Regions from separate parts of the Pseudomonas sp. SMSB3 genome, predicted to be linked through region 1. Evidence: predicted binding sites of a transcription regulator. Region 1 holds the regulator's gene; each other region holds the start of a gene.
The links. Region 1 encodes FliA, which starts transcription of late flagellar genes. Its sites were predicted from a motif close to CTAAAGTTTNNNNNNNNNNNGCCGNTAA; they were not measured.
Positions count from the first base shown of each region.

Region 2: the regulator FliA is predicted to act here: its motif matches at 4,411-4,438, upstream of motA (flagellar motor stator protein MotA).
Region 3: the regulator FliA is predicted to act here: its motif matches at 4,973-5,000, upstream of flgM (flagellar biosynthesis anti-sigma factor FlgM).

Region 1 covers NZ_JBKGGV010000007.1:39,544-49,742, forward strand. The annotation lists gene fliR (flagellar biosynthetic protein FliR) at 1-754, shown strand, start outside; gene flhB (flagellar biosynthesis protein FlhB) at 757-1,899, shown strand; gene flhA (flagellar biosynthesis protein FlhA) at 2,030-4,159, shown strand; gene flhF (flagellar biosynthesis protein FlhF) at 4,171-5,478, shown strand; gene fleN (flagellar synthesis regulator FleN) at 5,572-6,405, shown strand; gene fliA (RNA polymerase sigma factor FliA) at 6,402-7,142, shown strand; gene ACLEJW_RS13275 (chemotaxis response regulator CheY) at 7,251-7,625, shown strand; gene ACLEJW_RS13280 (protein phosphatase CheZ) at 7,644-8,432, shown strand; gene ACLEJW_RS13285 (chemotaxis protein CheA) at 8,445-10,199, shown strand, end outside.
Region 2 covers NZ_JBKGGV010000010.1:41,094-51,292, reverse strand. The annotation lists gene ACLEJW_RS16915 (trimeric intracellular cation channel family protein) at 1-588, opposite strand, end outside; gene orn (oligoribonuclease) at 713-1,255, opposite strand; gene rsgA (small ribosomal subunit biogenesis GTPase RsgA) at 1,382-2,413, shown strand; gene motB (flagellar motor protein MotB) at 2,463-3,491, opposite strand; gene motA (flagellar motor stator protein MotA) at 3,495-4,346, opposite strand; gene ACLEJW_RS16890 (HDOD domain-containing protein) at 4,477-6,012, shown strand; gene ACLEJW_RS16885 (rhodanese-like domain-containing protein) at 6,056-6,865, shown strand; gene asd (archaetidylserine decarboxylase) at 6,880-7,743, shown strand; gene ACLEJW_RS16875 (histidine kinase) at 7,819-9,273, opposite strand; gene serB (phosphoserine phosphatase SerB) at 9,409-10,199, shown strand, end outside.
Region 3 covers NZ_JBKGGV010000021.1:12,896-23,094, forward strand. The annotation lists gene bkdR (Bkd operon transcriptional regulator BkdR) at 1-299, shown strand, start outside; gene ACLEJW_RS22255 (glutamine synthetase family protein) at 441-1,682, shown strand; gene ACLEJW_RS22260 (MFS transporter) at 1,811-3,154, shown strand; gene ACLEJW_RS22265 (flagellar brake protein) at 3,280-4,023, opposite strand; gene ACLEJW_RS22270 (flagella synthesis protein FlgN) at 4,104-4,571, opposite strand; gene flgM (flagellar biosynthesis anti-sigma factor FlgM) at 4,622-4,936, opposite strand; gene flgA (flagellar basal body P-ring formation chaperone FlgA) at 5,088-5,840, opposite strand; gene ACLEJW_RS22285 (chemotaxis protein CheV) at 5,919-6,848, shown strand; gene cheR (protein-glutamate O-methyltransferase CheR) at 6,901-7,728, shown strand; partial or broken gene ACLEJW_RS22295 (T6SS immunity protein Tdi1 domain-containing protein) at 7,873-8,290, opposite strand; gene flgB (flagellar basal body rod protein FlgB) at 8,565-8,972, shown strand; gene flgC (flagellar basal body rod protein FlgC) at 8,976-9,419, shown strand; gene flgD (flagellar hook assembly protein FlgD) at 9,435-10,142, shown strand; gene flgE (flagellar hook protein FlgE) at 10,174-10,199, shown strand, end outside.

The sequences.
Region 1 (10,199 bases):
GATAGGCACCTGGGTCGCCACGTTCATCCTGCCGCTGTTCCGGGTGACCGCGGTGCTGATGACCATGCCGATTTTCGGCACGCGCATGCTGCCGGCGCGCATCCGTCTGTACGTGGCGGTGGCGATCACCGTGGTGATCGTGCCGGGGTTGCCGCCGCTACCCGAATTCGAGCCGCTGAGCCTGCGCGGTTTGCTGCTGTGCGCCGAGCAGGTGATCGTCGGCGCGCTGTTCGGGTTTTCCTTGCAACTGCTGTTTCAGGCCTTCGTCATCGCCGGGCAGATCATCGCCGTGCAGATGGGCATGGCCTTCGCCTCCATGGTCGACCCGGCCAACGGCGTCAATGTGGCGGTGGTCAGCCAGTTCATGACCATGCTGGTCAGCGTGCTGTTCCTGTTGATGAACGGTCACCTGGTGGTGTTCGAAGTGCTGACCGAAAGTTTCAGCACCTTGCCGGTGGGCAATGCATTGGTGGTCAGTCACTTCTGGGACATGGCCGGGCGCCTGAGCTGGGTGTTCGGTGCGGGGCTGCTGCTGATCCTGCCGGCGATCACCGCGCTGCTGGTGGTCAACATCGCCTTCGGCGTGATGACCCGCGCCGCGCCGCAGTTGAACATCTTTTCCATCGGCTTCCCGCTGACCCTGGTGCTGGGCATGGCGATCTTCTGGATCGGCCTGGCTGATGTGTTGTCGCATTATCAGGCATTGGCCAGCGAAGCCCTGCAGTGGCTGCGTGAACTGGCGAGGGCGCGCTAGCGATGGCAGAGAGCGAGAGCGGTCAGGACAAGACGGAAGACCCCACCGACAAGCGCAAGCGCGACGCGCGAGAGAAAGGTGAGATCGCCCGCTCCAAGGAGCTCAATACCGTCGCCACGACCCTGGCCGGTGCCGGGGCGCTGCTGGCGTTCGGCGGTAACCTGGCGCAAACCCTCATGGCCTTGATGCGCATGAATTTTTCCTTGAGCCGCGAGGTGCTGATCGACGAGGGCTCGATGGGCATGTTCCTGCTGGCCTCGGGCAAGATGGCGATCTGGGCCGTACAGCCGGTGCTCATGCTGTTGTTCATCATCGCTTTCGTCTCGCCCATAGCCCTGGGCGGTTTCATCTTCTCCGGCAGCCTGTTGCAACCGAAATTCAGCCGCATGAACCCGCTGTCGGGGATCAAGCGCATGTTCTCGATCAACTCGCTGACCGAACTGCTCAAGGCGATGGCCAAGTTCGTGGTGATCCTGATCGTGGCGCTGGTGGTACTCAACAGCGACCGCCAGGCGCTGCTGGCGATTGCCAACGAGCCCATGGAACAGGCGATCATTCACAGTGCCCAGGTGGTTGGCTGGAGCGCGCTGTGGATGGCGGCAGGCCTGCTGCTGATCGCTGCCGCCGACGTACCGTTCCAGCTGTGGCAGACCCACAAGAAGCTGAAGATGACCAAGCAGGAGGTCAAGGACGAGTACAAGGACAGCGAAGGCAAGCCCGAGGTGAAACAGCGCATTCGCCAGCTGCAGCGCGAAGTGTCGCAGCGGCGCATGATGGCGGCCGTACCCGAGGCCGATGTGATCATTACCAACCCGACTCATTACGCGGTGGCGTTGCAGTACGACCCGGAAAAGGGTGGGGTGGCGCCTTTGCTGGTGGCCAAGGGCACCGACTTCGTCGCCCTGAAAATTCGCGAGATCGCCGTCGAGCACCAGGTGCAGATTCTCGAGTCGCCCGCCTTGGCGCGGGCGATCTACTACTCCACCGAGGTTGAAGGGGAAATCCCGGCGGGGTTGTACCTGGCGGTGGCGCAGGTGTTGGCCTATGTGTTCCAGATCCGCCAGTACCATGCCGGGAAGGGCAAGCGGCCAGAGCCGTTGAAAAAAGATCTGCCGATTCCAAGCGACCTGCAGCGCGATAGCTGACAGCCACCCGCCTCGGCGCTCGACCTCACGAGCGCAAAATCCGCCGCGTTCAACGAAGTTGGAAAGCTTCTTGCAAAGCCACGCCCGAGCGCCCCTCGGGCGTCAAAGTTTTGCATCAAGAGGACTCGCGGTGGATCGCACTCAGTTAATCAGCAACGCCCGCAACAACCTGGCCGGACTCGGCCGGGGCAACCTGGGCGTGCCGCTGCTGCTGCTGGTGATGTTGGCAATGATGATGTTGCCGATACCGCCGTTCCTGCTCGACGTGTTCTTCACCTTCAACATCGCCTTGTCGATCGTGGTCCTGTTGGTCTGCGTGTATGCCTTGCGGCCCCTGGACTTCGCCGCATTCCCCACCATCCTGCTGGTCGCGACCTTGCTGCGCCTGGCGCTGAACGTGGCCTCGACGCGCGTGGTGATGCTCCACGGCCAGGAGGGCCACGGCGCTGCCGGTAAGGTCATCCAGGCTTTCGGTGAGGTGGTGATCGGCGGCAATTACGTGGTGGGTGCGGTGGTGTTCGCCATCCTCATGATCATCAACTTCGTGGTCGTGACCAAAGGTGCCGGGCGGATTTCCGAGGTCAGTGCGCGCTTCACCCTCGACGCCATGCCCGGCAAGCAGATGGCCATCGATGCCGATCTCAACGCCGGCCTGATCGACCAGGCACAGGCCAAGGCCCGTCGCGCCGAGGTGGCGCAGGAGGCCGAGTTCTATGGTTCGATGGACGGTGCCAGCAAGTTCGTGCGCGGCGACGCCATCGCCGGCCTGTTGATCCTGTTCATCAACCTGATCGGCGGCATGCTGATCGGCATGCTGCAGCACAACATGTCGTTCAGCGACGCCGGCAAGGTCTACGCACTGCTGACCATCGGTGACGGTTTGGTGGCGCAGTTGCCATCGCTGCTGCTGTCCACCGCCGCCGCGATCATGGTCACCCGTGCTTCGGGCTCCGAGGACATGGGCAAGCTGATCAACCGGCAGATGTTCGATTCGCCCAAGGCGCTGGCGGTTTCGGCCGCGTTGATGATCATCATGGGCCTGGTGCCGGGCATGCCGCACATCGCCTTCATCAGCCTCGGCCTGCTCGCCGCTGGCGGCGCCTACCTGGTGTGGAAAAAGCAGCAAAAGGGCAGGATCGCCGCGCAGCAGGAAGCGCAGCGCCAGCAGGACCTGTTGCCATCGCCACAGCGGGCCATGGAAACCAAGGAGCTGGGTTGGGACGACGTGACGCCCATCGACATGATCGGCCTGGAGGTTGGCTACCGGCTGATTCCACTGGTCGATCGCAACCAGGGCGGACAGCTGCTGGCGCGGATCAAGGGCGTACGCAAGAAGCTCTCGCAGGATCTGGGCTTCCTCATGCCTACCGTGCACATTCGCGATAACCTCGACCTGCAGCCCAGCGCCTACCGCTTGACCTTGATGGGCGTGATTCTCGCCGAAGCCGATATCTACCCCGACCGTGAGCTTGCGATCAACCCCGGCCAGGTGTTCGGCACCCTGAACGGCATCGCTGCCCGCGACCCGGCTTTCGGCCTGGAAGCGGTGTGGATCGACATCGCCCAGCGCGCCCAGGCGCAGTCGCTGGGCTATACCGTGGTCGACGCCAGCACTGTGGTCGCCACCCACCTCAACCAGATCCTGCAGAAGCATTGCCATGAGCTGATCGGTCACGAGGAGGTCCAGCAGTTGCTGCAGGTGCTGTCCAAGGCTTCGCCTAAACTTGCAGAAGAGCTGGTACCGGGTGTCATTTCCTTGTCAGGCCTGTTGAAGGTCTTGCAAGCCTTGTTGTCAGAGCAGGTACCGGTGCGCGATATCCGCAGTATTGCCGAGGCGATCGCCAACAACGCCAGCAAGAGTCAAGATACCGCCGCGCTGGTCGCCGCAGTGCGCGTCGGATTGTGTCGCGCCATCGTGCAAAGCATTGTCGGCGTTGAGTCGGAGCTGCCTGTTATCACCCTGGAGCCAAGGTTGGAACAGATCTTGCTCAATAGTTTGCAAAGGGCCGGGCAAGGTCAGGAAGACGGTGTTCTTCTTGAGCCGAGCATGGCTGAGAAGCTGCAGCGCTCGCTGATCGACGCCTGCCAGCGCCAGGAGATGCAAGGCCAGCCGGCCATCCTCCTGGTGGCTGGCCCGATCCGCGCGATGCTGTCGCGATTCGGCCGCCTGGCTGTACCGAATTTGCATGTTCTGGCGTATCAGGAAATACCGGATAACAAGCAAGTCACCATCGTTGCCACAGTGGGCCCCAACGGCTGAGGTAGTGGATTATGCAAGTCAAGCGTTTCTTCGCCGCCGATATGCGTCAGGCCATGAAGCTGGTTCGTGATGAGCTGGGCTCCGATGCCGCCATCATCGGTAACCGCCGCATCGCCGGCGGGGTCGAGCTGACCGCTGCGCTGGACTACAAGCTGTCTGCGCTGGCCCCGCGGGTGCCCAACGCCGAGCTCGAGGAAGAGCTGCGCAAGACCCAATCGCGTATCGCCACCGCCCAGGCCGAGCTGGACAGCCGCAGCGATGCCAGCGAAGGCAACCGCCAGCTGTTCGCCGGCCAGTCCCTGACCGCCGCCGAGCCGTTGATCGAACCGCACGTTGACATGCCGGCGGCGCCTGCCGCGCCAGCCCAGGCGGCGGTCGACCCGCGCCTGTTCGATGCCATGCGCTCGGAGCTCTCGGGGCTGCGCGAGCTGCTCGAGGTGCAGCTCGGCTCGCTGGCCTGGAACCAGCTGCAGGGCAAGAAACCGGCGCAGGCCAACCTTTGGCGGCGCTTGCAGCGCATTGGCCTGTCCGGGCCGATCGCCCGCGAATTGCTTGATCTGACCTGCGAAATCGAAGAACCGCGCCAGGCCTGGCGCATGCTGTTGGCGCATCTGGCCCGCATGATCCAGGTGCCCCAGGTAGAACCGATCGAAGAGGGCGGTGTGATCGCCATGGTCGGCCCGGCCGGCATGGGCAAGACCACCACCCTGGCCAAGCTCGCGGCGCGCTACGTGCTCAAGTACGGCCCGCACAACCTGGCCCTGGTGAGCATGGACAGCTTCCGCATTGGCGCTCAGGAGCAGCTCAAGACCCTGGGCCGCATCCTCAACGTGCCGGTGACCTATGTCGACCCTGGGCAGTCGCTGGCGGCCGCGCTCGAGCCACTGCTGCGCAAGCGCGTGGTGCTGATCGACACCGCAGGTTTGCAGGCCAGCGACCCGGCCCTGCGCATGCAGCTGGAAACCCTGGCCGGGCGTGGCATCGCCGCCAAGAATTACCTGGTGCTGGCCACCACCAGCCAGAAGCAGGTGCTGACCGCTGCCTATCATAGCTACAAGCGCTGCGGGCTGGCCGGTTGCATCCTGAGCAAACTCGATGAAACGGCGAGCCTCGGCGACGTGCTGAGCCTGGCCATCACCCATGAACTGCCCGTGGCCTACCTGACCGATGGCCCGCGCATTCCTGATGATCTGCACCTGCCGCGCCCGCACCAGCTGGTGACCCGCGCAGTCAACGTGCAATTGCAGGACGAGCCCAGCGAAGAGGCCATGGCCGACATGTTCGCTGATCTCTACCACAACCCGCGACGTGCGGGTTGAGGAGCCAACGTATGCACAGTACCTACATTCCGGAACCCGTCATCGCGCGTTGCGCGTGGCAGGGGGCCAAGCGAGACAAGGTAAACAACCAACATGGGTAGCATGCATCCCGTACAGGTAATTGCCGTCACCGGTGGTAAAGGTGGCGTGGGCAAGACCAACGTTTCAGTGAACCTGTCCCTGGCACTGGCCGAACTCGGCCGGCGGGTGATGCTGCTGGACGCCGACCTGGGCCTGGCCAACGTCGATGTGTTGCTGGGCCTGACGCCCAAGCGCACCTTGGCCGACGTCATCGAAGGCCGTTGCGAGCTGCGCGATGTCCTTCTGCAGGGCCCGGGCGGGGTGCGCATCGTCCCGGCGGCCTCCGGCACCCAGAGCATGGTGCACCTGGCCCCTGCCCAGCACGCCGGTTTGATCCAGGCCTTCAGCGAGGTAGGCGACAACCTCGACGTGCTGGTCATCGACACCGCAGCCGGGATCGGCGACTCGGTGGTCAGCTTCGTGCGCGCGGCCCAGGAGGTGTTGCTGGTGGTCTGCGACGAGCCGACCTCGATCACCGACGCCTACGCACTGATCAAGCTGCTCAACCGCGACTACGGCATGAACCGTTTCCGCGTTCTGGCCAACATGGCGCAGAGCCCCCAGGAGGGGCGCAACCTGTTCGCCAAGTTGACCAAGGTCACCGATCGCTTCCTCGATGTCGCCTTACAATACGTCGGCGCCGTGCCCTACGACGAGAGCGTGCGCAAGGCCGTACAAAAACAACGTGCGGTGTACGAGGCCTTCCCGCGTTCCAAGTGCGCGCTGGCCTTCAAGGCCATTGCGCAGAAGGTCGACAGCTGGCCATTGCCGGCCAACCCGCGCGGTCATCTTGAGTTCTTCGTCGAGCGTCTGGTGCAGCCCACCAGCGCAGGACCGGTCCTATGAGCGCAAGCGGCTTCAAGATGTACAGCAAGGCGTCCAAGGATGCCCAGTACGAGCTGGTCGAGCGCTATGCGCCGCTGGTCAAGCGCATCGCCTACCACTTGCTGGCGCGCCTGCCGGCCAACGTCCAGGTCGAGGACCTGATCCAGGCCGGCATGATCGGCCTGCTGGAAGTGGCCAACAAGTACGACGCCAGCAAGGGCGCGAGCTTCGAGACCTATGCCGGTATTCGTATCCGTGGCGCCATGCTCGACGAGGTGCGCAAGGGCGACTGGGCGCCGCGTTCGGTGCACCGTAATACGCGCATGGTCAGCGATGCGATGCGTGCTGTGGAAGCAAGAACTGGCCGCGACGCTAAAGATCATGAAGTTGCTGCCGAACTCCAATTGAGTCTCGATGATTACTACGGGATCTTGAACGATACCTTGGGTAGCCGGCTGTTCAGTTTCGACGACCTGTTGCAGGACGGCGAGCACGAAGGCCTGCATGAGGATGGCGTCAGTGGCCAGGTCGAGCCGTCGCGCGATCTGGAAGACGAGCGCTTCCAGGCTGCCCTGACCGACGCGATCGCCAATCTGCCGGAGCGTGAGCGGCTGGTGCTGGCGCTGTACTACGACGAAGAGCTGAACCTCAAGGAAATCGGTGAGGTGCTGGGGGTCAGCGAATCGCGGGTCAGCCAGCTGCACAGCCAGTGCGCCGCGCGCTTGCGCAGCCGCCTTGGGGAATGGCGGGCGCGTTGAGCCCGAGGGTCGTTGCAGTCGTTTTCCACGTTGTACCGAATTGAATGAATGCGCGCGCTCGGGGCCGAGCGCGTTTGAGACTGCTTGGAGGTCTACTTGAACAAAGACATGAAAATCCTCATCGTTGACGACTTCTCGACGATGCGGCGGATCATCAAGAATCTGTTGCGTGACCTGGGCTTCACCAACACCGATGAAGCCGATGACGGCACCACTGCGTTGCCGATGCTCGAGAGCGGCCATTACGACTTCCTGGTCACCGACTGGAACATGCCCGGCATGTCCGGAATCGACCTGCTGCGCAAGGTGCGCGCACACGACCGCCTGAAAACCATGCCGGTGCTGATGGTCACCGCCGAGGCCAAGCGCGACCAGATCATCGAAGCCGCCCAGGCGGGCGTCAACGGCTATGTGGTCAAGCCATTCACTGCCCAGGTGCTGAAGGAAAAGATCGAGAAGATCTTCGAGCGCGTCAACGGCTGAGCCACGTCAGGGGGCGCCATGCAATCATCACAGACGTCTTTGGGGGAGTTCGAGTCGACCCTGAAGAAACATGCCCAGGAGCTGGTCGAGAGCCTGGAACGCGGGCGCTTCGGCGACGCGGTGCAACTCATTCACCAGCTCAACCAGACCCGCGACCGTGGCCTGTACCAGGAAGTCGGCAAGCTTACCCGCGAGCTGCATAGCGCCATCGTCAGTTTCCAGATCGACCCGCACATGCCGCAGGCCGAAGAAGTCTCGCAGATCACCGACGCCACCGAGCGCCTGTCCTACGTGGTCAAGCTCACCGAAGGTGCGGCCAACCGCACCATGGACCTGGTGGAAGAGAGCACCCCGGTGCTCAACGATCTGGCCACCGAGGCGCAGAGCCTGAGTGTCGATTGGCAGCGCTTCATGCGCCGCGAGGTGGCAGCGCCGGAGTTTCGCGAGCTGGTCAAGCGCGTCGACAGTTTTCTGACGCACAGCGCCGAGGGTAACCGCAAGGTTGCCGGCCACCTCAACGATATTCTGCTGGCCCAGGACTACCAAGACCTGACCGGCCAGGTGATCAAGCGCGTGACCGCGCTGGTCACCGAAGTGGAAAGCAATCTGCTCAAGCTCGTGCTGATGGCCAGTCAAGTCGACCGTTTTGCCGGCATCGAACATGACCACCAGCAGTTGCGTGCTGAAAAAGATCAAGAAAAACATCCGACTCGGGGTGAAGGTCCGCAGATTCATGCCGATAAGCGAGAAGACGTTGTGTCCGGTCAGGACGACGTCGACGATCTGCTGTCCAGTCTGGGTTTTTAAGGAGCACGTTTAATGAGCTTCGGCGCCGATGAAGAAATCCTTCAGGATTTCCTGGTAGAAGCCGGCGAAATTCTTGAGCAACTGTCCGAGCAACTGGTCGAGCTGGAAAGCCGACCCGACGATGCCGACTTGCTCAATGCGATCTTTCGCGGTTTCCACACTGTAAAAGGGGGCGCCGGCTTCCTCCAGCTCAACGAGCTGGTGGAGTGCTGCCACATCGCCGAGAACGTCTTCGACATCCTGCGCAAGGGTGAGCGCCGGGTCGACGCCGAGTTGATGGACGTGGTGCTTGAAGCACTGGACACGGTCAACAGCATGTTCGGCCAGGTGCGCGAGCGCAGCGCCGTGACCCCGGCCACGCCCGAGTTGCTGGCAGCGTTGTCACGCCTGGCCGAGCCTGCCAGCCTCGATGCGCCAGCAGCGCTGCCAGAGGCTGCGCCGGCACCGGCAGCGGCCGAGGCGGATGTCACCGACACCGAGTTCGAGCAACTGCTCGACTCGCTCGATGCGGTCAAGGCCGAAGCGGCGGCATTCGATGTCCAGCTGCAGGGCGAGACCGTCAGCGGCGCAGGTGACGACATCACCGACGCCGAATTCGAATCGCTGCTCGACCAGTTGCACGGCAAGGGCCAGTTTTGTGCAGAAGTCGTTGCCGAGCCGGCAAGCGACGTGGCTGCACCTGCCAGCGACGAAATCAGCGACGCCGAATTCGAATCGCTGCTCGATCAACTGCACGGCAAGGGCACCTTCCAGGCCGATGCCCTGCCGGCGGTAGCTGCCGCGCAACAGGCTGCCCCTGCGCCCACTGCCGGTGATGAAATTTCCGAGCACGAGTTCGAAGCGTTGCTCGATCAACTGCATGGCAAAGGCAAGTTTTCCGGCGACACCGCCGTTGCCCAGGCGCCTGCGCCGGCCGCCGCGCCGGTAGCGGCGCCAGCCCAGGCCAAGGCTGCGGCACAACCGGCTCCAGCCCCTGCGGCGAAGCCGGCCGCGCCTGCCCGCGCTGCCGCTCCGACGCCTGAGAAACACGCCAGCGAGGCGGAAACCACGGTTCGGGTAGACACTGCACGCCTGGACGAGATCATGAACATGGTCGGCGAACTGGTGCTGGTGCGTAACCGCCTGGTGCGCCTGGGCCTGAACAGCGGTGACGAGGCCATGTCCAAGGCCGTGTCCAACCTCGACGTGGTCACCGCCGACCTGCAGACGGCGGTGATGAAAACCCGCATGCAGCCGATCAAGAAGGTCTTCGGCCGCTTCCCACGCTTGGTGCGCGACCTGGCGCGCCAGCTCAAGAAAGAGATCAACCTGGAGCTGGTGGGCGAAGAAACCGACCTCGACAAGAACCTCGTCGAAGCGCTGGCCGACCCGTTGGTGCACTTGGTGCGCAACGCTGTCGACCACGGTGTGGAAATGCCCGACGAGCGTGAGGCCGCGGGCAAGGCCAGAACCGGCCACGTGGTGTTGTCGGCCGAGCAGGAGGGCGACCATATCCTGCTGTCGATCTCCGATGACGGCAAGGGCATGGACCCCAACATCCTGCGGGCCAAAGCCGTGGAAAAGGGCCTGATGGACAAGGACGCCGCCGACCGCCTGAGCGAGTCCGATTGCTACAACCTGATCTTCGCCCCGGGCTTCTCGACCAAGACCGAGATTTCCGACGTGTCCGGCCGCGGCGTCGGCATGGACGTGGTGAAGACCAAGATTTCCCAGCTCAACGGTTCGATCAACATCTTCTCGGCCAAGGGCCAGGGTTCGAAGATCGTC
Region 2 (10,199 bases), on a different contig from region 1:
CTTGGGCATTTCCCAGTGAAAGCGGATAGCCAGCAAGCGCAGCAGAAATCCACCAAACAGGGTCAGCAGCGTCGCCTGTTCAGCCTGCACCTGGAAGTACACGCAGCCCAGGTAAAACCAGGCCGCGGCGAACGATACGCTGGCGTACAGTTCGCGACGGAATACCAGCGGGATATCGTTGCAGAAGATATCCCGCAGGATGCCGCCGAATACGCCGGTTATCACCCCACTGATCGATGCCACCAGCATGCCCTGCCCCATTTCCAGCGCGGTCATGCAGCCGATCAGGGTGAAGGCCACCAGCCCCAGGGCATCGAGCACTAGAAACAGCGAGCGCAAGCGCCGCATCATTGGCGCGATGAAAATCGTCAACAGTGCCGCGCAACTGGTCAGCACCAGGTATTCAGGGTGTTTCACCCACGTCAGCGGGTAATGGCCCAGCAGCACATCCCGCACCGACCCGCCCCCAAGCGCCGTGACACAGGCGATCAGCACCACGCCAAACCAGTCCATGCCACGCCGACCCGCGGACAACGCCCCGGTCATGGCCTCGGCGGTAATGGCAATCAAATACAACATCAACAACATGACAGAACCCAGGGGGAGAAGAAGTTGCTAGCTGCAAGCTGCAAGCGGTGCGCGGAGGCTGGAAAACCCCGTCCAGCGCAAAGCGCACCGCCTGGCTTTTAGCTTTTAGCTTGCAGCTTGCCGCTTAGAACTTGATGAAGTGCTCGCGATAGTGGCGCAGTTCGGCGATCGATTCGCGGATGTCGTCCAGCGCCAGGTGGGTGCCGCCTTTCTTGAAGCTGTCGCGCACCTCCGGGGCCCAGCGGGCGGCCAGTTCCTTGAGGGTGGAGACATCCAGGTTGCGGTAGTGGAAATAGTTTTCCAGCTCGCGCATGTGCCGGTACAGGAAACGGCGGTCCTGGCAGATGCTGTTGCCACAGATCGGCGACTTGCCTTTCGGTACCCACTGCTCCAGGAACGCGATGGTCTGGGCTTCGGCTTCGGCCATGCTCACGCGGCTGTCCCGTACGCGCTGGGTCAGGCCCGAGGCGCCGTGGGTGCGGGTGTTCCACTCGTCCATCCGTGCCAGCACTTCATCGCTGTGGTGAATGGCGATCACCGGGCCTTCTGCCAGGGTGTTCAGCTCGCTGTCGGTGACGATGGTGGCCATCTCGATGATCACATCGTGGTCCGGGTCCAGACCGGTCATCTCAAGATCGATCCAGATCAGGTTCTGTGGGTTATGCATGAACGGAACTCCTCGTATAGGCCGTCATAGTAGCCTAGCGTCGCCTCCCACAGGTAAGCAGAATGGTCGGCACCACGGCGTGCTAAACTGCCTGCCGTTTTCAACTTGCCCCACCTTGGAAGGTTCATGGCCAAACGCCAGCTCAATCGTCGCCAAAATTGGCGGATCGAAAAAATCCAGAACGAACGCGCCGCTCGCGCCGCCAAACGCGAGCAGCACGTGCTGCAGGAGCTGGAGGGCGGCGACCTGGGGCCGGAGCAGTTGGGCCTGGTCATCGCCCACTTCGGCGTGCAGGTCGAGGTAGAAGCCCAGGATGGCGAAGCCGCAGGCCAGGTCGTGCGCTGCCACTTGCGCGCCAACCTGCCGGCACTGGTGACCGGCGACCGCGTGGTATGGCGCGCCGGCAACCAGGGCATCGGCGTGATCGTCGCGCAGATGCCCCGCAGCACCGAGCTATGCCGGCCGAACAACCACGGTCAACTCAAGCCGGTGGCGGCCAACGTCGACCTGATCGTAATCGTCTTCGCGCCCGCGCCGGAGCCACATCCGAACTTGATCGACCGCTATCTGGTCGCCGCCGAGCATGCCGGTATCCGGCCGTTGCTGCTGCTGAACAAGGCCGACCTGATCGACGACGAAAACGGCCCCGGTCTGCACGCGCTGCTCGAAGTCTACCGCGACCTGGGCTACCCGCTGCTCGAAGTTTCCGCACACCAGGGCGACGGCATGCAACGCTTGCAGCACATGCTCGACGGCCACATCAGTGTGTTCGTTGGCCAATCCGGCGTGGGCAAGTCGTCGCTGGTCAACAGCCTGCTGCCAGCGGCAGGCACGCGCGTCGGCGACCTGTCCGAGTGGTCCGGCCAGGGTACCCACACCACCACCACCGCGCGCCTGTACCACTTCCCCAACGGCGGCGACCTGATCGACTCACCGGGCATCCGCGAATTCGGGCTCGGCCATGTCAGCCGCAGCGATGTGGAAGAAGGTTTCATCGAGTTTCGCGAGCTGTTCGGCACCTGCCGCTTCCGCGACTGCAAGCATGACCGCGAGCCGGGCTGCGCGCTGCTCAAAGCCCTCGACGAGGGGCGCATCAAGCCGCAACGCATGCACAGCTACCGCTCGATCATCGCCAGCCTGCCCGAAGACAGCTACTAGGAACCAGGCCGTCAGGCATTCATGGAGCCGCACGGCGGCTCCATGCAGTTTACTGGTCCTTGGCTTCGTCCATCTTCAAAGTCCCATCCTCGAAAATGTTCAGCTTCTGCCGCAGCTCCCGCGGCTGCATCGGTGCCGGGTTTGCAGGATCCGCTGGCGCTGCAGTGTCGGGCGCGGCTGCGCCAGGCACAGCTTCGGCCGACGGCGCTGGCGGCGCTTGCTCCGTGCCCTGCTCGCCCTCGATGTTGCGTTGGGCTTTCTTGGTCAGCACGATGATGTCGATGCGGCGGTTGACCGGGTTGAACGGATTCTTGCGGTCGAACAGCGACGATGAGGCGTAGCCCACCACCCGCGCCACCTGGCCGTCTGGATAGCCACCGGCGACCAGCGCGCGACGGGCGGCGTTGGCCCGGTTGGCCGACAATTCCCAGTTACCGAAATCACCGGTGCCGGAATAGGCCTTGGCGTCAGTGTGACCGCTGATGCTGATCTTGTTCGGCACCGCCTTGATGGTGTCGGCCATGGCCAGCAGGATGTCTTCGAAATACGGCTGCAACCGCGCGCTGCCGATATCGAACATGGGCCGGTTCTCGGCGTCCATGATCTGAATGCGCAGGCCGTCCTGGGTGATCTCGAAGAGGATCTGATCCTTGAACTTCTGCAGCTGCGGGTTTTCCTCGACCTTGTTCTGCAGCTCCTGCAACAGCAGCTCCAGACGCTCGCGCTCGACCTGCTCGGCCATGGTCTCGACCCGGTCCTTGTCCAGCTGAATGCTGGTGTCAGGCGTCGGCTCGGACTTCTCCTCGGGGTTGATGGTCTTGTCCGGCGCCAGCTGCGGCGAGCCGCCCAGATCGATGACGTAGGGCGTACCGCTTTCGGAGAAGCCGATCGGGTCCTTGAAGTAACCGGCAATGGCGATCTTCTGCTCAGGGGTGGCCGTGGACAGCAGCCACAGCACCAGGAAGAACGCCATCATGGCCGTGGCGAAGTCGGCGAAGGCGATCTTCCAGGCGCCACCGTGGTGGCCGCCACCATAGCGCTTGACGCGCTTGATGATTATCGGCTGATTGTTTTCCATGGCTTAGCGACCGCGAACTGCTTGTTCCAGCTCGGCAAAGCTCGGACGGTGCTTGAGGTACAGCACCTTGCGCCCGAATTCCACCGCCAGCGAAGGCGGCATGCCCGAAGCCGAGGCCACCAGCGAAGCCTTGATCGACTCATAGAGGTTGATTTCTTCCTTGGCATCATGCTCCAGGCACTTGGCCAGCGGGCCGAAGAAGCCATAGGCCGCGAGGATACCGAAGAAGGTACCGACCAGCGCCGCACCGACGTGCAGACCGATCGAGGCCTGATCGCCGTCACCCAGCGACGCCATGGTCACGACAATGCCCAGTACCGCCGCGACGATACCGAAGCCTGGCATGCCATCGGCGATGCCGTTGACCGCATGGGAGGGGTGCTCGAGCTCTTCCTTCATGCTCAGCAGCTCCATGTCGAACAGGCCTTCGAGCTCATGCGGCGCCATGTTGCCGGTCGACATGATGCGCAGGTAATCACAGATGAACGCGGTCATGCGCTCATCGCCGAGTACCGCGGGGTACTTGGCGAAAATCGGGCTGGCTGCGGCGTCTTCGATATCGCCCTCGATCGCCATCATGCCTTCCCGACGGCTCTTGTTGAGAATCTCGTAAACCAGGCCGAGCACTTCGAGGTAGAACGTGTGGGTGAAGCGCGAACCGAACATCTTCAGCGACTTCTTGATTACATGCATGGTCATGTAACCGGGGTTGGCCTGCAGGAAAGCGCCAAACGCCGCACCGCCGATGATGAGCACTTCGAACGGCTGGATCAGCGCCGCGATCTTGCCGTGGGAGAGTACATATCCGCCGAGCACGCTCGCGAATACGACGATGATGCCGATAATTTTAGCCATAGGATCAAAGCACTTGCTGTCGTGGTCAGGGTGAGGGACGGGAGCTTTAAAACTCTTCTTCTACTTATCGGCAGAACTGCGCCAGACTATAGCCACTCAAAGCGAAAAGCCAGTTTGGACTGATGTCAAAATGCCAATGGAATCCAAGGTGCCTACTGACAATCCGCGTACGCTAGAGGCCTGGGTGAAGCTGCTCGACGGGCTGCGCGTCCCGGTGCCCAAGCACAGCTACGAGCGGGTCATGAATGCCATCAATGACAGCCGCCGCTCGTTGCGTGACATCGCCGAACTGATGCAGGACAGCCCCGCGCTGGTGTTGTCCGCCATGCGCGAAGCCAATCATCCGGCCAATGCCAGCCAGGCCGAGCCAGCCGAAAGCCTGGAAATCGCCCTCAACCGCCTGGGTCTGACCCGCACCCGCGAATTGCTGTTGCGCCTGCCGGCAGTGCTCGAAGACGACATTCCGCCCGTGCTGTGCCAGTTCCTGATGATCAGCCAGCATGCGGCCCAGCAGGCCAGTGGGCTGTTCGCCAGCCGCCTGGCGCGGCTGTGGCAGGAGATCCACTGGGGTAGCCTGCTGTTTCTGGCGCCGCTCTGGCCCATGGCGCTGGCCTATCCGAAGCTGCTCGATGCCTGGGAGTTGCGGGTCATTCACAAAGGCGAGGAAGCGGCCGAGGTCGAACATGAACTGTTCGGCGTGCGCATCATGGCGCTGTGCCAGGCAGTAGCCGAGCACTGGCGCCTGCCGCGCTGGGTCACCCAAGGCTACCGCTTGCTGCTCGAAGAACGTGAGCAACTGGCCCAGGTCCTGAGCATCGCGCGTGAAGACGACCTGCTCGCCCAGCAGCATCGCCTGGACGAGGCGCCGGGCCTGCGCCGCTGGTTCAACGAGCCGGCCAATACCGTGCTGCTGGCCAACAACCTGGCCCTGGCGGCGCAGGTGGGCTGGGACAACCCACACTTGCTGCGCTGGCAGCTGCTGACCGCGCTGTACCTGCAGACTTCGTTGGACGATGTGCAGCAACAAGTGCACCAGCAGGCCGCCGCCAGTGCCCGGCGCCATGCCCGACATGCCCTGTTCCATCCGGCCGAAGCGCTGATCTGGCCGTGGCAGCAACGCCGCCCTCACCCAGACATGCTCGCGCCACCACCGCCGTCGAGCGAAGACCTCGGCCGCTGGCGCACGCTGTGCCAAGACCTGCTGGCCCAGCCCAGCCGCTTCACCAACGCCGTGCACCTGGCCACGCACGCACGCGACGCCCTGCTCGCTGGCGGCATGCAGCGCGTGCTGTTACTGGCATTGGACCGCAACAGCGAAGTACTACGGGTGCAGCAGAGCGCCGGTTTGCCCAAGCAGGCCGACGCCGTGACGCTGCCGGTCGCCGATAGCAAGCTGTTGCAAAGGCTGCTGAGCAAGGCCGGTCAACTGCGCCTGACGCCTGACAACCATGGCCAGTTCGCGCCTTTGCTGCCAACCCCGATACGCGCGCTGTTTCGCAGCGAACACGTGCTGCTGCGTTCGCTGGCGGTCAACGATCAGGTGTTGATGCTGGTGATCGCCGACCAAGGCGGCAAGCCCCTGGCCGATGTCAGCGTGCAAGCGTTCGGTAAAACCGCGCAATGTATCGAGCGGGCGCTGGCGGTGTTTGGCAACCGCGAAGCCTAGGGCATGCGCTACAATCGCTGCTCTTTGCCCCTGGAGAACGTGGATGACTGACTTTTCCGGTCTGCCGCTGGTGATCGAAGCCGCGGACCTGCTACCGCGCCTGGACTGCCCGCAGTTGATCCTGGTCGACTTGAGCAGCGCCAACCGCTATGTCAGCGGGCATATCCCAGGTGCGCGCTTCGTCGAGGGCAAGCGCACCCAGCTCGGGCAACCGCCGGCGCCTGGCTTGCTGCCAGGCCTGGGCGAGCTGGAAAGGCTGTTCAGCGAACTGGGGCACCGAGACGACGCCGTCTACGTGGTCTATGACGATGAAGGCGGCGGCTGGGCCGGGCGCTTCATCTGGCTGCTCGATGTCATCGGTCATCCGCACTATCACTACCTCAACGGCGGCATCCAGGCCTGGCCGGCCGACCAGCTCAGCACCGCAGTCCCGGCCGCCGGCACTGTCCCGGTGCACCTGCACCTGCACAGCGAGCCGACGGCCACCCGCGAATACCTGCAAAGTCGCTTGGGCGCCGCCGACCTGGTGGTCTGGGACGCTCGTGCGCCGCAGGAATTCAGCGGCGAAAAAGTCCTCGCCGCCAAGGGCGGGCACATACCCGGCGCGGTCAATTTCGAATGGACCGCCGGCATGGACCTCAATGATCACCTGCGCATCCGTCACGACATCGCCGACGTACTGGCGCAGCTGGGTATCACCCCCGACAAGGAAGTGATCACCCACTGTCAGACTCACCGCCGCTCCGGCTTTACCTACCTGGTGGCCAAGGCCCTCGGCTACCCACGCATCAAGGCCTATGCCGGTTCGTGGAGCGAATGGGGCAACCACCCGGACACGCCTGTCGAAGTTTAAGGACACTGCCTACAATGAAATCCCGCCTGTTCATCATCAGCCAGCACCTGCTGCCGCATCATCTGCTGTCGCGCCTGGCCGGCTGCATCGCCGAATGCCGCGTACGCTGGTTCAAGAATGCCTTCACAGCCTGGTTCGCCAAGCGCTACCAGGTCAACATGAGCGAAGCCCTGGTCGAAGACCTCAGCGCCTACGAGCACTTCAACGCATTCTTCACCCGCGCCCTGAAGCCCGGCGCTCGCCCGCTGGACCAGAGCCCAGGTGCCGTACTCTGCCCGGCCGATGGCGCGGTCAGCCAACTGGGCCCGATCGAGCACGGTCGCATCTTCCAGGCCAAGGGTCACAGCTTCAGCGCCCTGGAGCTGCTGGGCGGCGACCCGGCCCTGGCGGCGCCGTTCATGGGCGGTGAGTTCGCCACCATCTACCTGTCGCCCAAGGATTATCACCGCGTACACATGCCCCTGGCCGGCACCCTGCGCGAGATGGTCTACGTGCCGGGCCGGCTGTTCTCGGTGAACCAGACCACGGCGGAGAACGTGCCGGAACTGTTCGCCCGCAACGAGCGAGTGGTTTGCCTGTTCGATACCGAGCGCGGGCCGATGGCCGTGGTGCTGGTCGGTGCGATGATCGTCGCTTCGGTCGAAACGGTGTGGGCTGGCCTGGTAACGCCGCCTAAGCGCGAACTGAAAACCTTCCGCTACGACGATGCCAGCCGCGCACCGATCCACCTGGAGAAAGGTGCCGAGCTCGGGCGCTTCAAGTTGGGTTCGACTGCGATCGTGCTGTTCGGCCCGCAGCAGGTGAAGTGGGCCGAGCTGCTCGGTGCCGGCTCGGCGGTGCGCATGGGTGAATTGCTCGCCCAACCGCAACAGGTCTGAATCTGGCAACGCCCCGGTTAGCGCCGGGGAACACACTGCGCCGCCGCTGCCCTTGGGCAAGGCGGCGCACGTGCATCAGGCGCGGCGTTCGTGCATCCGCGCCAGCTGCCGCTCCAGCATCGATGGATACGGCTCCATCAAGCGTTCCACGCAGCAGGCCCCTTCGGGGCTGGCGATCGGACGAATCCGTGCACGCTTGCGAATCAGCTCATCATCACTGATCTGCCGCTCCACCAGCAGCAGGTTGCGGCTGTGCTGTGACAGCGCCAAGGCGTCCTGGGCTTTCTCGGCCATCAACAGATCGACCTGCTCCAGCCCTTGCAGGTCATCGCTCAAGGCCAGACCCAACTGCAGTTGCAAAGTGATGCCGCTGTCGGCCACTTCGATCTGCAAGGCGTGGCCAAGGGCTCGCAGCAGCTCGCCGCAGCAGATGGCATTGGTCAGGTAATCTTCGCCACACTCGCGGCTGTGGAACAGCACCAGCGTGCTGCCGTCGTTGAGCGCGTGAATCTCACCTTCGTACAGCGACGCGGCTTGCTCCAGGCAACCCTCGTAGCGCTCGATCAGCTCGCTCAGGCGGGTACGCGGCAGGCGCCGCAGTTGTTCCTGCGAGCCCAGTTGCACGGCCAGCACTGCGCTGTACTGCGGCTCATCGCTGATCACGGGGGCAGGTTTGACCCCCGCTTGCTCGTCATCCAGCAGTCCGGCAAAGGCTGCGTCGTCGTCCTCGTCGGCCTGGACCACGGCCTTGGCGCGTTGCGCCGGCAAGACCTGCACGTCATCGTGCAGGTCTTCGAACTCGTCTTCCTCCGGCTCAGGCTCAGGTTCAGGCGGAGGTGGCGGCGCCAGGCGTGCGTGCAGCTGGCGGGCGATGTCGCCGATCTCATCCTGACGGTCGATGGCCGGCGTGTACGGATGCGGGTCGCGCAGCCAGACACGCAACTGCAACAGCGGCAAGGTGATGTGACGACCTTGGCGCAGGCTCAGGCTCAAGGCCAAGGCCAGCAGGATCGCCGCCAGAATGCCCATGCTCTGCAGGCTGATCAGCATCGGCTGCTGGAACTGGCCCATGTCCAGGCTGATGCGCAACTGCCCCGCGGTCACGTCCTGGAAGGTGATCTTGGTCTGGTACAGCCCCTCGGCTTCGCCCAGCAGGCTGTTGCGCGGACGCTGACCAGCTTCGGCGAGTATGCGGTTGTCGACGCTGTAGATGGCCGCGTGGGCCACCAGCGGGTTTTTCACCAGGTTGCCCAGCAGGACGTTGAGGCTGAGGATGTCGTTGGACACCAGCAGCTCGGTGGCCGACGTGGCGGTCTGCGTGGTCAGGCTCTGGCCCAGGGCATCGGCCTGCTCATGCATGGCCTGCTTGAACTGCAGGCCCATCACGCAGGCATAGATCACCAGCGCCAGGGCGACCAGGAATATGTTGGTACTGGCGATACGCAGTGCCAGTGGAACACGACGTTGGCGCAGGGCACGAAAGATCATCAGGAAGAAGTTATCTGGTTTGACGGGCGTGGGCCGGTTCACAGAGCTAGGCTCTTAATGGCATAAAAGTGTTGCGCAGTATAGCGAGCCGGGTTTTGTCGGCAAAGTAGCGTAAGCACCCGATGGTCATGGAAAATCGGTAGAATGCGCATTTTTCATCGAAGTCGGAGCCCGATTTTGCGCGAAATCGTCCTGATCAACATCACCGGTGAAGACCGTCCCGGTCTCACTGCGGCTATCACCGGCGTCCTGCTCCAGGGCGGTGTGAACATCCTCGACATCGGCCTGGCGGTCATGCACGGCACCTTGTCGTTCGGCATCCTGGTCGACATCCCCGACAACGAAGTGGCCACCCGCCTGTTGCAGAGCGTGCAGTCCAAGGCCCATGAGCTGAACCTGCAGGCGCGCTACACGCCCGTATCGGAAGCCGACTACCAGCACTGGGCCGATGCCCAGGGCGAGGCGCGCCACATCGTCACCCTGCTCAGCCGCAAGATCAGCCCTGAACAGTTGCAGCGCGTCAGCGCCGTCATCAGCCAGTACGGCCTGACCATCGAGCGCATCGAGCGCCTGTCGGCCCGCGTGGCGCTGGATGCGCCAAGCGAAACCGCCAAGGCCGCCCTGGAGATCTCCGTGCGCGGCGTGCCGAGCGATGCCCAGGCCCTGCGCGCCGACTTCTTCGCCTTGTCCGAAGCGCTCAACGTCGACATCGCCTTCCAGAAAGACGACCTGTTCCGCCGCAACCGCCGCCTGGCGGTATTCGACATGGACTCCACGCTGATCGAAGCCGAGGTGATCGATGAGTTGGCCAAGGCCGCCGGTGTCGGCGAGCAGGTCGCGGCCATCACCGAGCGCGCCATGCGCGGCGAGCTGGACTTCCGCGCCAGCTTCAAGGAGCGCATGGCACTGCTCAAAGGCCTGGATGTGAGCGTACTCGACGAAATTGGCGCATCCCTGCGCCTGACCGA
Region 3 (10,199 bases), on a different contig from region 1:
GGCTGGATGTCAACGTGTTCATCCACGTCAGCCTGGAGAAACAAGTCGAGCAGGCCCTGCACCGCTTCGAGGAAGAAATCGCCGAGCGGCCCGAGGTGATGGAGTGCTACCTGATGACCGGCGACCCGGACTATCTGCTGCGGGTGCTGCTGCCCAGCATTCAGGCGTTGGAGCGTTTTCTCGATTACCTGACGCGCTTGCCGGGCGTGGCGAATATCCGTTCGAGCTTCGCCCTCAAGCAGGTGCGCTACAAGACCGCCTTGCCGTTGCCGGCCAATGGCATGGCGCTGCGCGAGTAGCTATGGTGTTGTCAGCCTATAACGACAAGGACCCGCGTCATGACCACCGCCGCCCATCGCTCGGTTGCCGAGCTCCTGCAGGGCATCGACCAGATCGAATGCGTCACGCCCGACCTCAATGGTGTCCCGCGCGGCAAAGTGATGACCGCCGAGGGGTTTCTCGAAGGTCGTCGCTTGCAGTTGGCCCGCGGGGTCCTGCTGCAATGCATCATGGGTGGCTACCCACCGGCGCGTTTCTACGGCAGCGATGACGGCGACCTGGCGCTGGTCGCCGAGCCTTCCCAGGTGCACCGGCTGCCGTGGAGCGAGGAGGGCGTGGCCCTGGCGATCTGCGACGCCAACGAACTCGACGGCAGCCCTTCGGGCTTGTCCACGCGGGGCTTGCTCAAGGCGGTGATCGCCCGTTATGCCGCCCACGGCCTGGCGCCGGTGGTGGCGACCGAGCTCGAGTTCTTCGTCTTCGCCCCCAACAGTGACCCGCACCAAGCCTTTCTGCCGCCGCTAGGCAAGGATGGCCGCCGCGAACTCGGTCACTCGGCGTTCAGCGTCAGCTCCAACAATGGCCTGCGCCCGTTCTTCCAGGAGGTCTACCAGTGCATGGCGGCGCTGGGCCTGCCGCGCGACACCTTCATGCACGAGATGGGCGTGAGCCAGTTCGAGATCAACCTGCTGCACGGCGACCCGCTGCTGCTGGCCGACCAGACCTTCCTGTTCAAACACCTGCTCAAGGAAGTGGCGCTCAAGCACGGCCTGAGCGTGGTGTGCATGGCCAAGCCGCTGGCGCACACCCCCGGCAGCTCCATGCACATTCACCAGAGCCTGGTCGACATCGCCTCGGGGCGCAACGTCTTCAGCGATGCCCAGGGCCAGGCCACGCAAGCGTTCCATCACTTCATCGCAGGCCAGCAGGTCTGCATGGCCGACTTCACCGCGCTGTTCGCGCCCAACGTCAATTCCTATCAACGGCTCTGCCACCCCTACGCCTCGCCGAACAACGCGTGCTGGTCCGAGGACAACCGCGCAGCCGGCCTGCGCATCCCGGCCAGTGCCGCGAGCGCGCGCCGGGTCGAGAACCGCTTGCCTGGCGCCGATGCCAACCCGTACCTGGCCATTGCCGCGAGCCTTGCGGCCGGGTTGCACGGCATCGAGCAGAGTCTGCAGCCGACTGCGGCGATTCAGGGCGAGTTCGTCGTGCCTGATCACCTGGTATTGCCGTGCACCTTGCATGCGGCCCTGGAGCGCCTGAAGGGCAATGCACTGGCGCGGGAACTGTTCGGCAGCGAGTTCATCGAAGGCTACGTTGCCAGCAAAACCCTCGAGCTGACGGATTTCTTCAACGAAATCACGCCTTGGGAGCGGCGGGTGTTGGCAGCACAGGCCTGAGCGCGACACAACCGGCACTGGCCACGCCCCGCTTGGGCAAATTGCCCGGAGGGGGACTGCACCGGCGCCGTTTTGCTTTTATGCTGGCCAGGCCATCGTCACCGGACCCAAGGAGCTCGACGGGACTTATGCGTAACATCTGGAAGCCCTTTCAGTCGCTGTATTTCGCCGCCTTGATGATGCTGATCGGCTCCGGTCTGCTCAGTACCTACCTGGCGCTGCGCCTGGCCGCCGATCATGTCGACAGCTTGTGGGTCGGTGCCTTGATGGCAGCCAACTACTTCGGCCTGGCCCTGGGCGGCAAGATCGGCCACCGCTTGATCGGCCGGGTCGGGCATATCCGTGCCTATGCCACCTGCGCCGGGATCGTCGGCGCCGCGGTGCTTGGCCACGGCCTGACCAATTGGCTGCCGGTGTGGGTGGGGCTGCGGATGATCGTCGGCCTGGGCATGATGTGCCAGTACATGGTCATCGAAAGCTGGCTCAACGAGCAGGCCGAGGCCAAGTACCGCGGGGCTGTATTCAGTGGCTACATGATCGCCTCGTACCTGGGCCTGGTGCTCGGCCAGCTGATCCTGGTGGTGCACCCGCAACTGGGCCCTGAGCTGTTGATGCTGGTCGCCATGTGCTTTGCCTTGTGCCTGGTGCCGGTGGCCATGACCCGGCGCATCCACCCGGCGCCGCTGCGCCCGGCGCCGATGGAGCCGAAATTCTTCATCAAGCGTGTGCCGCAGTCGCTGAGCACGGTGCTCGGGTCGGGTTTGATCGTCGGTTCGTTTTATGGTCTGGCCCCGCTGTATGCCTCGAGCCAGGGCCTGTCGACCGAGCAGATCGGTCTGTTCATGGGTAGCTGCATCTTCGCCGGGCTGGTGGTGCAGTGGCCGTTGGGCTGGCTGTCGGACCGCTATGATCGGGCGGTGCTGATTCGTAGCGTTGCGGTGGGGCTGGCGCTGGCGTCGGCGCCCCTGGCGCTGTTGCCCAGCGTGCCGCTGGAGCTGCTGTTCGGCATTGGTTTCGTGGTATCCCTGCTGCAGTTCTGCCTGTATCCACTGGCGGTGGCGTTTTCCAATGACCACGTGGAAAGCGAGCGCCGGGTGTCGCTGACCGCGATGCTGCTGGTGACCTACGGCGTGGGGGCTTGTATCGGCCCGCTCGCCGCAGGTGTGCTGATGAAGCTGCTTGGTGCCCAGATGCTTTATGCGTTCTTCGCCTTCTTTGCCCTGGTGCTGGTGTGGCGCATTCGGCCGAAGGCGGTCACCGGGCTGCATCAGGTACAGGATGCGCCACTGGGCCACGTGGCCATGCCTGCGGCCGGTTCGCCGCTGTCGGCAGCGCTCGATCCACGGGTCGATGAGCAGACGGTGCAGGATGTGATGCAGACGCCGGTAGCGGCGGAGGACACCGAGGGTGACGACAAGCCTGAGCCGGTGATCGATGTAGCCGCGGATGACCCGCTCAGCCGATCGGGTTGAGCGCAGGGCTCAGGCGGCAGGGAAAAACTGTCCTGCCTTTCGGGGCCAGTCCAGCTTGTGGGAGCAGCCTTGTGTGGCGAAAGGGCCGCCAGGCGGCCCCAATCGAAGCGAGCGGCGTTGTGCGATCAATAATCGTCTTTGTCGAAGCGCCGTGCTTCGCGCTGCAGCTGGTAGACGAAGCTCTCGATCTTGCGCTGGGCCTGGCCGCTCAGGTTATGAAAGCGGACCCCGGCGAAGGTGGTGTTGATGCGCTCCTCGAAATGCAGGTGGCGCAGTTCGACCATGGTGTCGATCAAGCCCAGCGGATTGCTGGCCTTGAAGCGCTCATAGACCTGGCCCAGCTGCAGGCGTTCTTCGACATTGCCATCGAAGCGCAGCTTGCACCCGGTGGCGGAGATATCGAGCAACTTGCCGCGCAGGGCGCCATTGCCCTTGAGGTAGCTGCCGTCGAGGATGATGTCGACCAGCTGCGACAGCTTCAGCGCGGCGCGAAAGGCGTTGCGGCGCTGGTGGTAGGTCATTTCTTCGGGCATCGCGCCGCGGTAGCAACGGTTGCCATCGACCGACGACACCGCCAGGCCGTTTTGGCATTCCCAGGCGATACGCACGCCATCATGGAAGCCCTCGACCCGAAACGGCTCGCCATTCTCGATGAATTTTTCCCCATCGCGCGGGATCATCTCGTCCAGCGCCATGGTATTGCTGTCACGGTCCACGTGAACCACGTAGCTCTGGAACCGTTGGCTGCGCTCATGGAAGGTGATGATCAGTGGATCATGGGCTTCTTGCAGCTGGCGCAGGTTGGCCGCGATCTCCAAGGGCGTGTTCAGCACCTTCGGCGGTTGCGGGGCATCGGTCTCATTGAACACGGGTTATCAATCTCCAGGCAAAAACGACACACGCAATTAACGGCATTTTGCCAGTATGTTCCGTGCCATGATAGGAATAATCACACTTGGCTGAGCGCCCGGGGCTTGGCAAGTGGAGAGGTGGTGCCACGGCTGTCGTACAGCGACGGTGCTTCACCGCCCTGGAGGATGCGGATCTGATTGGCCGTGACGTGTTGCTGCACCTGGATGATCTTGCCATTGGTCTCGTTGACCCGTTGGCAGTCATTGATCAGGTCATTGAGCACCTGCAGTTGCTGCAGGATCAGCTCGCCGTTGTCCGACTGCGCCGCCAGCACCTGTACACCGGCACGGTCGGCGCTCAGGCCGAGGCTGGTCAACAGGTGATTGCGGCGCATGCCTTGCTGCTCGAGCAGAACGATCAACGACTGCTTGCGCGCCAGAATGCCTTCCAGCGGCGTCATGTCGCGCCCATGCAGGGCTACCGATTCCTGCTCGAGCAATTCGAGCAGTTCCTGGGCCGGGGCAATGTCGTCTTCGATCAGTTGCAGCAGGGTGATGTCGTGCATGGCTAACTCTTGGCTTTGGATAGCGTCCGTGAAGTCAGCGCGCCGAACGGTCAGCGCTGGGCTTCGAAATCGAGCAGTTTGCTGGCGACCCGGCCGGCATCGACCTGGTAGCTGCCGTCGGCGATAGCCTGCTTCAACTGCGCCACCCGGGCACTGTTGACCACAGGCTGTTCGCGCAGCTGGTCGCTGACCTTCTGCAACTGCTGTGCCTCTTGACTGAGGTGTACCGCTTCTCCGCTGGCGCTGGCGCTTTTCGCCGCTTCCGGGCTGGCGCCGGGCTTTTCGGCGGTGCCAGATGCGGCGGTGCCGCGCACGCCGCCATTGATGGACGGAGAGTTATTCAAACGACTGAAGTCGATGACCATGATCGGAAACCTCTGGGTTCTTGGACGCTTGCCTTGTTTTCGGCCAACCCGAAAGAAACTTTAGGCGCAAATGCATGGCTGCCTGTCAGCAAGCCCGCGACCCTGTTTCCGACACAGTTTAGGAAAAGCGGTTCAACACCGCCAGCGCAATCTACATGGCTACCTCGACCTGGCCGGGGCCGGTGACGCGGGCCTTGACCACCCGTTGCGAGTTCAGGTTGCGCACGCGGATCTGCTCGCCCTGGCCGCCCTTGGCCAGCGCCTCGCCGGGCATGCGCACGCTCAAGGCGCCGGCGTGGGCGGTGATCACCACATGGTCGCCCTTGCGCACCACCTCGGCCTGCTCCAGGTGCTGCGGGGTCAATACCTGGTCGAGCACGGTCGGGCGCAGCATCTTCATGCCCACGGCCTGGTCGAGGTCGGTGAGAAACCCTTGGGTCAGCGTGCCGACATCGCGCTCGCGCAACGCCACGTCGCCTGCACCGATGACGTTGTCGCGCTTGAGCGGGCGGGTCACCACCACCACCTCGCGCAGCAGCCGCACCGTGGCCGGGACGAAGACGGTCCATGGCGCGCTGCTGTCGCAGCGCACGCGCACGGTCACCCGGCCGATCGGCTGCGCCGGGCTTTCCAGGGAGGCGTCCAGGTCCTGGCTGCACAGCGGCATGCGCAAGCGCGGGTCCAGCGAGCTGACCTGGATCTCGTAGCGCCCCGCTGTCTGGGTGCTGGCCAGATAATCTTCCACGGCGAACTCAAGAAACCCTTGGGTGACACCGATAAGCTGTTCAGGCAAGGTTACCGCGTTCGCCAATGTGCGAACGCCGGGCAGCAACAGGCACACCATGGCGAGCCAGCTGCTCAGCGGGTGCGTCAGTCGTCGGGAATTTGTCGTTTTCGTGTACATGGCGCTCAAAAAAGCAAAGCCCGTGCCGACTTACTGAGCATGCAGCACAAAAAAGGCACAACGCATAAGGAGTCAGGCATGGCGGGGGTAATGGATTCAGTCAACCAGCGCACGCAGCTGGTGGGGCAGAATCGCCTGGAGTTGCTGCTGTTCCGTCTGAACGGGGCGCAGCTGTACGGCATCAACGTGTTCAAGGTTCGCGAGGTGTTGCAGTGCCCCGAGCTGACCCTGTTGCCGCGCTCGCACCGGGTGGTGCGCGGCGTCGCCAACATTCGCGGGGCGACCATTCCGATCCTCGATCTGTCGATGGCCACCGGCTTGCCGGGGTTGACCGAAGATACTCGCAGCAGCTTCGTGATCATCACCGAGTACAACACCAAGACCCAGGGGTTTCTGGTGCATTCGGTCGAGCGCATCGTCAACATGAACTGGGAAGAGATCCATCCGCCACCCAAGGGCACCGGGCGCGATCACTACCTGACCGCGGTCACCCGTGTGGACAATCGCATGGTCGAGATCATCGACGTGGAAAAGGTCCTGGCTGAAGTCGCGCCGTCCTCCGAGTCGGTGTCTGCCGGTGTGATCGATGCCGAGGTGCAGGACAAGGCCACGTTGCTGCGGGTGCTGACCGTCGACGATTCGTCGGTGGCGCGCAAGCAGGTCAGCCGCTGCCTGCAGACGGTGGGGGTCGAGGTGGTGGCGCTCAACGACGGTCGTCAGGCCCTGGACTACCTGCGCAAGTTGGTGGACGACGGCAAGAAGCCTGAAGAGGAGTTTCTGATGATGATCTCCGACATTGAGATGCCGGAGATGGACGGCTATACCCTGACAGCGGCGATCCGCAGCGATCCACGCATGCAAAAATTGCACATCTGCCTGCATACTTCGCTGTCTGGGGTATTCAACCAGGCGATGGTGAAGAAGGTCGGGGCCGATGACTTCCTGGCCAAGTTCAAGCCGGACGACCTGGCCCAACGGGTGGTCGATCGGATCAAGGCAACGCATTGAGGCGGCCGGGGCAGTGCGCCCCGGCACCACTGATTGAAAAGAGGCGGCAGCAGTGTCTACGGGTAATTTGGAATTCGAACAGTTCAGGGTCTTCCTGGAAAAAGCCTGTGGCATCCTGCTGGGCGAAAATAAGCAGTACCTGGTCTCCAGCCGTCTCAACAAGCTCATGGAACAGCAGGGCATCAAGAGCCTCGGCGAGCTGGTGCAGCGCATCCAGACCCAACCGCGCAGCGGCTTGCGCGAGCAGGTGGTCGATGCCATGACCACCAACGAGACCCTGTGGTTTCGCGACACCTATCCCTTCGAGGTGCTGAAGAACAAGGTCATCCCCGAGTTCATCCGCAACAACCCGGGCCAGCGCCTGCGCATGTGGTCGGCTGCCTGCTCCTCGGGCCAGGAGCCGTATTCGATCTCGATGGCCATCGATGAATTCGAGCGCAGCAACCTTGGCCAACTGAAGATGGGCGCACAGATCGTCGCCACCGACCTGTCCGGGTCGATGCTGACCAACTGCAAAACTGGCGAATACGACAGCCTGGCAATCGCTCGCGGCCTGTCCCAGGAGCGCCTGCAGCGCTACTTCGACACCAAGGGCCCCGGCCGCTGGGCGGTCAAGCCGGCGATCCGCAGCCGTGTCGAGTTCCGCTCCTTCAACCTGCTCGACAGCTACGCCAGCCTCGGCAAGTTCGACATCGTGTTCTGCCGCAACGTGCTGATCTACTTCTCGGCCCAGGTCAAGAAGGACATCCTGATGCGTATCCACAGCACTTTGAAGCCGGGCGGTTACCTGTTCCTCGGTGCCTCCGAGGCGCTGAACGGGTTGCCCGACCATTACCAGATGGTCCAGTGCAGCCCGGGGATCATTTACCAGGCCAAGTGAGCGGCAGGTGGGCCTGGTTTGCGCTGACATGCCCACCCCCTCGAGCGCCGCGCTGGCGGCATTCGAGGTTGGGTTGTACACCACGTTCTGCCTTGCGTGCTGCTGCTGCCAGCGGCACCGAGTGCGAGAGCATGGAAGCCTTGCTCATGTCGGTACTTCGAAGAAAAAATACGGCTCCAGGTCTGTGAATTGGGAAAGGAAGATCAAATGCTCTGCGGCGCTGACGTTCTTCAAGAACTTGAGTTGATCCGAGCCGCCCAGCATGAGGGCAGGGAAAAAACCGTACATCTCGTCATGGTTGAGCTGGCCCAGTTCTTTCAAGGCCGGCTTGAACAGATCGTTGAAATCGTTGGGCTCGACTCGTGCAGAAAGGATAAAGCCTTGGAGCTCCGTCTCGAGCTCTTCTTTTGTTAAGCAGTCGCGATGGAAGCTATAGTGAGCACTCACGCTTGATAGTGTGACCGACGCGCCGGTTTTCCCTCCATAGGTAAAGGTCGCCGAAAGCGCTTCTAGCGATGAGATGATAAGCGTCTTGATGTTCGAGTGCCGTATCTTCGAGCCAAGACCGCTGTTCCTCGGCCGGTGGTCATGCTTGGTTGCATCAAATGGCCCAGGGCTCATCCGTCACTGCCGTCAATTTTTTGCTTTGCCGCCGTGGCCGCCCGCTATTTGCCGCTTTTGCTCCTCAAGGCGGAAGCACTTTGCCGCTTTTCTGGCATCCGGTCGCTGCCGGGCTCCCTGCAGCCCAGCAATTCCGCGCCTTCGCAAATCTGGCACAGCCCTTGCTAAAGATTGGCCAACGACCATTGCGGCCTACCTTCGAAGGTTTTCCCGACATGAGCATCAGTTTTGACAAGGCGCTAGGCATTCATGAAAAGGCCCTGGGCTTTCGTGCGCAGCGCGCTGAAGTACTGGCCAACAATATCGCCAATGCCGATACCCCCAACTACAAGGCGCGTGACATGGACTTCTCGTCGGTACTCGCCGCCGAAAGCCAGAAGCAGCAGAACGGCCGCTTCGCCATGGACCGCACCAACAGCCGCCATATAGAGGCCGAAGGCCTGGCGATGGCCGATGACAGCATGCAGTACCGGGTGCCGACCCAGCCGTCGATCGACCAGAACACCGTGGACGCCCACATCGAGCAGTCCAACTACACGGAAAACGCCATCGGCTTCCAGGCCAGCTTCACCCTGCTCAACAGCAAATTCAAAGGGCTGGTGTCGGCCCTGCGCGGAGAGTAATCCATGTCCCTTTCCAGTGTTTTCAACATTGCCGGCAGTGGCATGAGCGCGCAGAACACCCGCCTCAACACCGTCGCCTCCAACATCGCCAACGCCGAGACCGTCTCTTCGAGCATCGACCAGACCTACCGCGCCCGTCACCCGGTGTTCGCCACCACCTTCCAGAATGCCCAGGCCGGCGTCGGCCAGTCGCTGTTCGAAGACCAGGGCCAGGCCGGGCAGGGCGTGCAGGTGCAAGGCATCGTCGAAGACCAGAGCACGCTGGAGGCGCGGTACGAGCCCAACCATCCGGCGGCGAACAAGGACGGCTACGTCTACTACCCCAACGTCAACGTGGTCGAAGAGATGGCTGACATGATCTCTGCCAGCCGTGCGTTCCAGACCAACGCCGAGCTGATGAACACCGCCAAGAACATGATGCAGAAGGTCCTGACCCTGGGTCAGTGATAAGGAATCCGAACCATGGCAGTCGACAGCAGTAGCGGTGTCAACCTTAACGACGTGATCGCCAACTCCGGCGTCAAGTCAGGCTCGCAGAACAAGTCCTCGACCAACGCCGCCACCGGTGGCCAGGCGCTGGGCAAGGATGCGTTCCTGCAGTTGCTGGTCACCCAGATGCAACACCAGAACCCGCTGGATCCACAGGACAACAGCGAATTCGTCGCCCAGCTGGCGCAGTTCAGCAGCCTCGAAGGCATCACTTCGCTCAACCAGTCGGTCAGCGCCATTACCAGCGCCATGGCCTCGTCCCAGGCGCTGCAAGCCTCCTCTCTGGCCGGGCGCTCGGTGATCGTGCAGAACGACAAGGCCGTGGTCGACACCAGCAGCAGCTTCAATGCCCAGTTCGTGGTGCCGCAGAACACCTCCGAGGCGAAGATCACCATCACCGACAAGGACGGCAACACGGTCAAGACCATCGAGCTTGGCGAGCAGAAAGCCGGCTACGGCGATTTCATCTGGGACGGCACCAACGACAAGGGCGAGAAAGTCGACCCAGGCACCTACACCTTCACCGCCACCACCACCGTCGATGGCAAGGCCGTGCAGATGAACACCCTGCTGCCGGCCAAGGTCACCAGCGTAAGTTTCAACAGCACCGGCGAGATGGTGCTGAACCTGGCAGGGGTGGGCAAAGTGTCCCTGTCCGACGTCCAAACCATCGGTATCTAAGGCCGACAGAACGGCAACAAGGAGCAACAGCATGTCTTTCAATATCGGCCTTAGCGG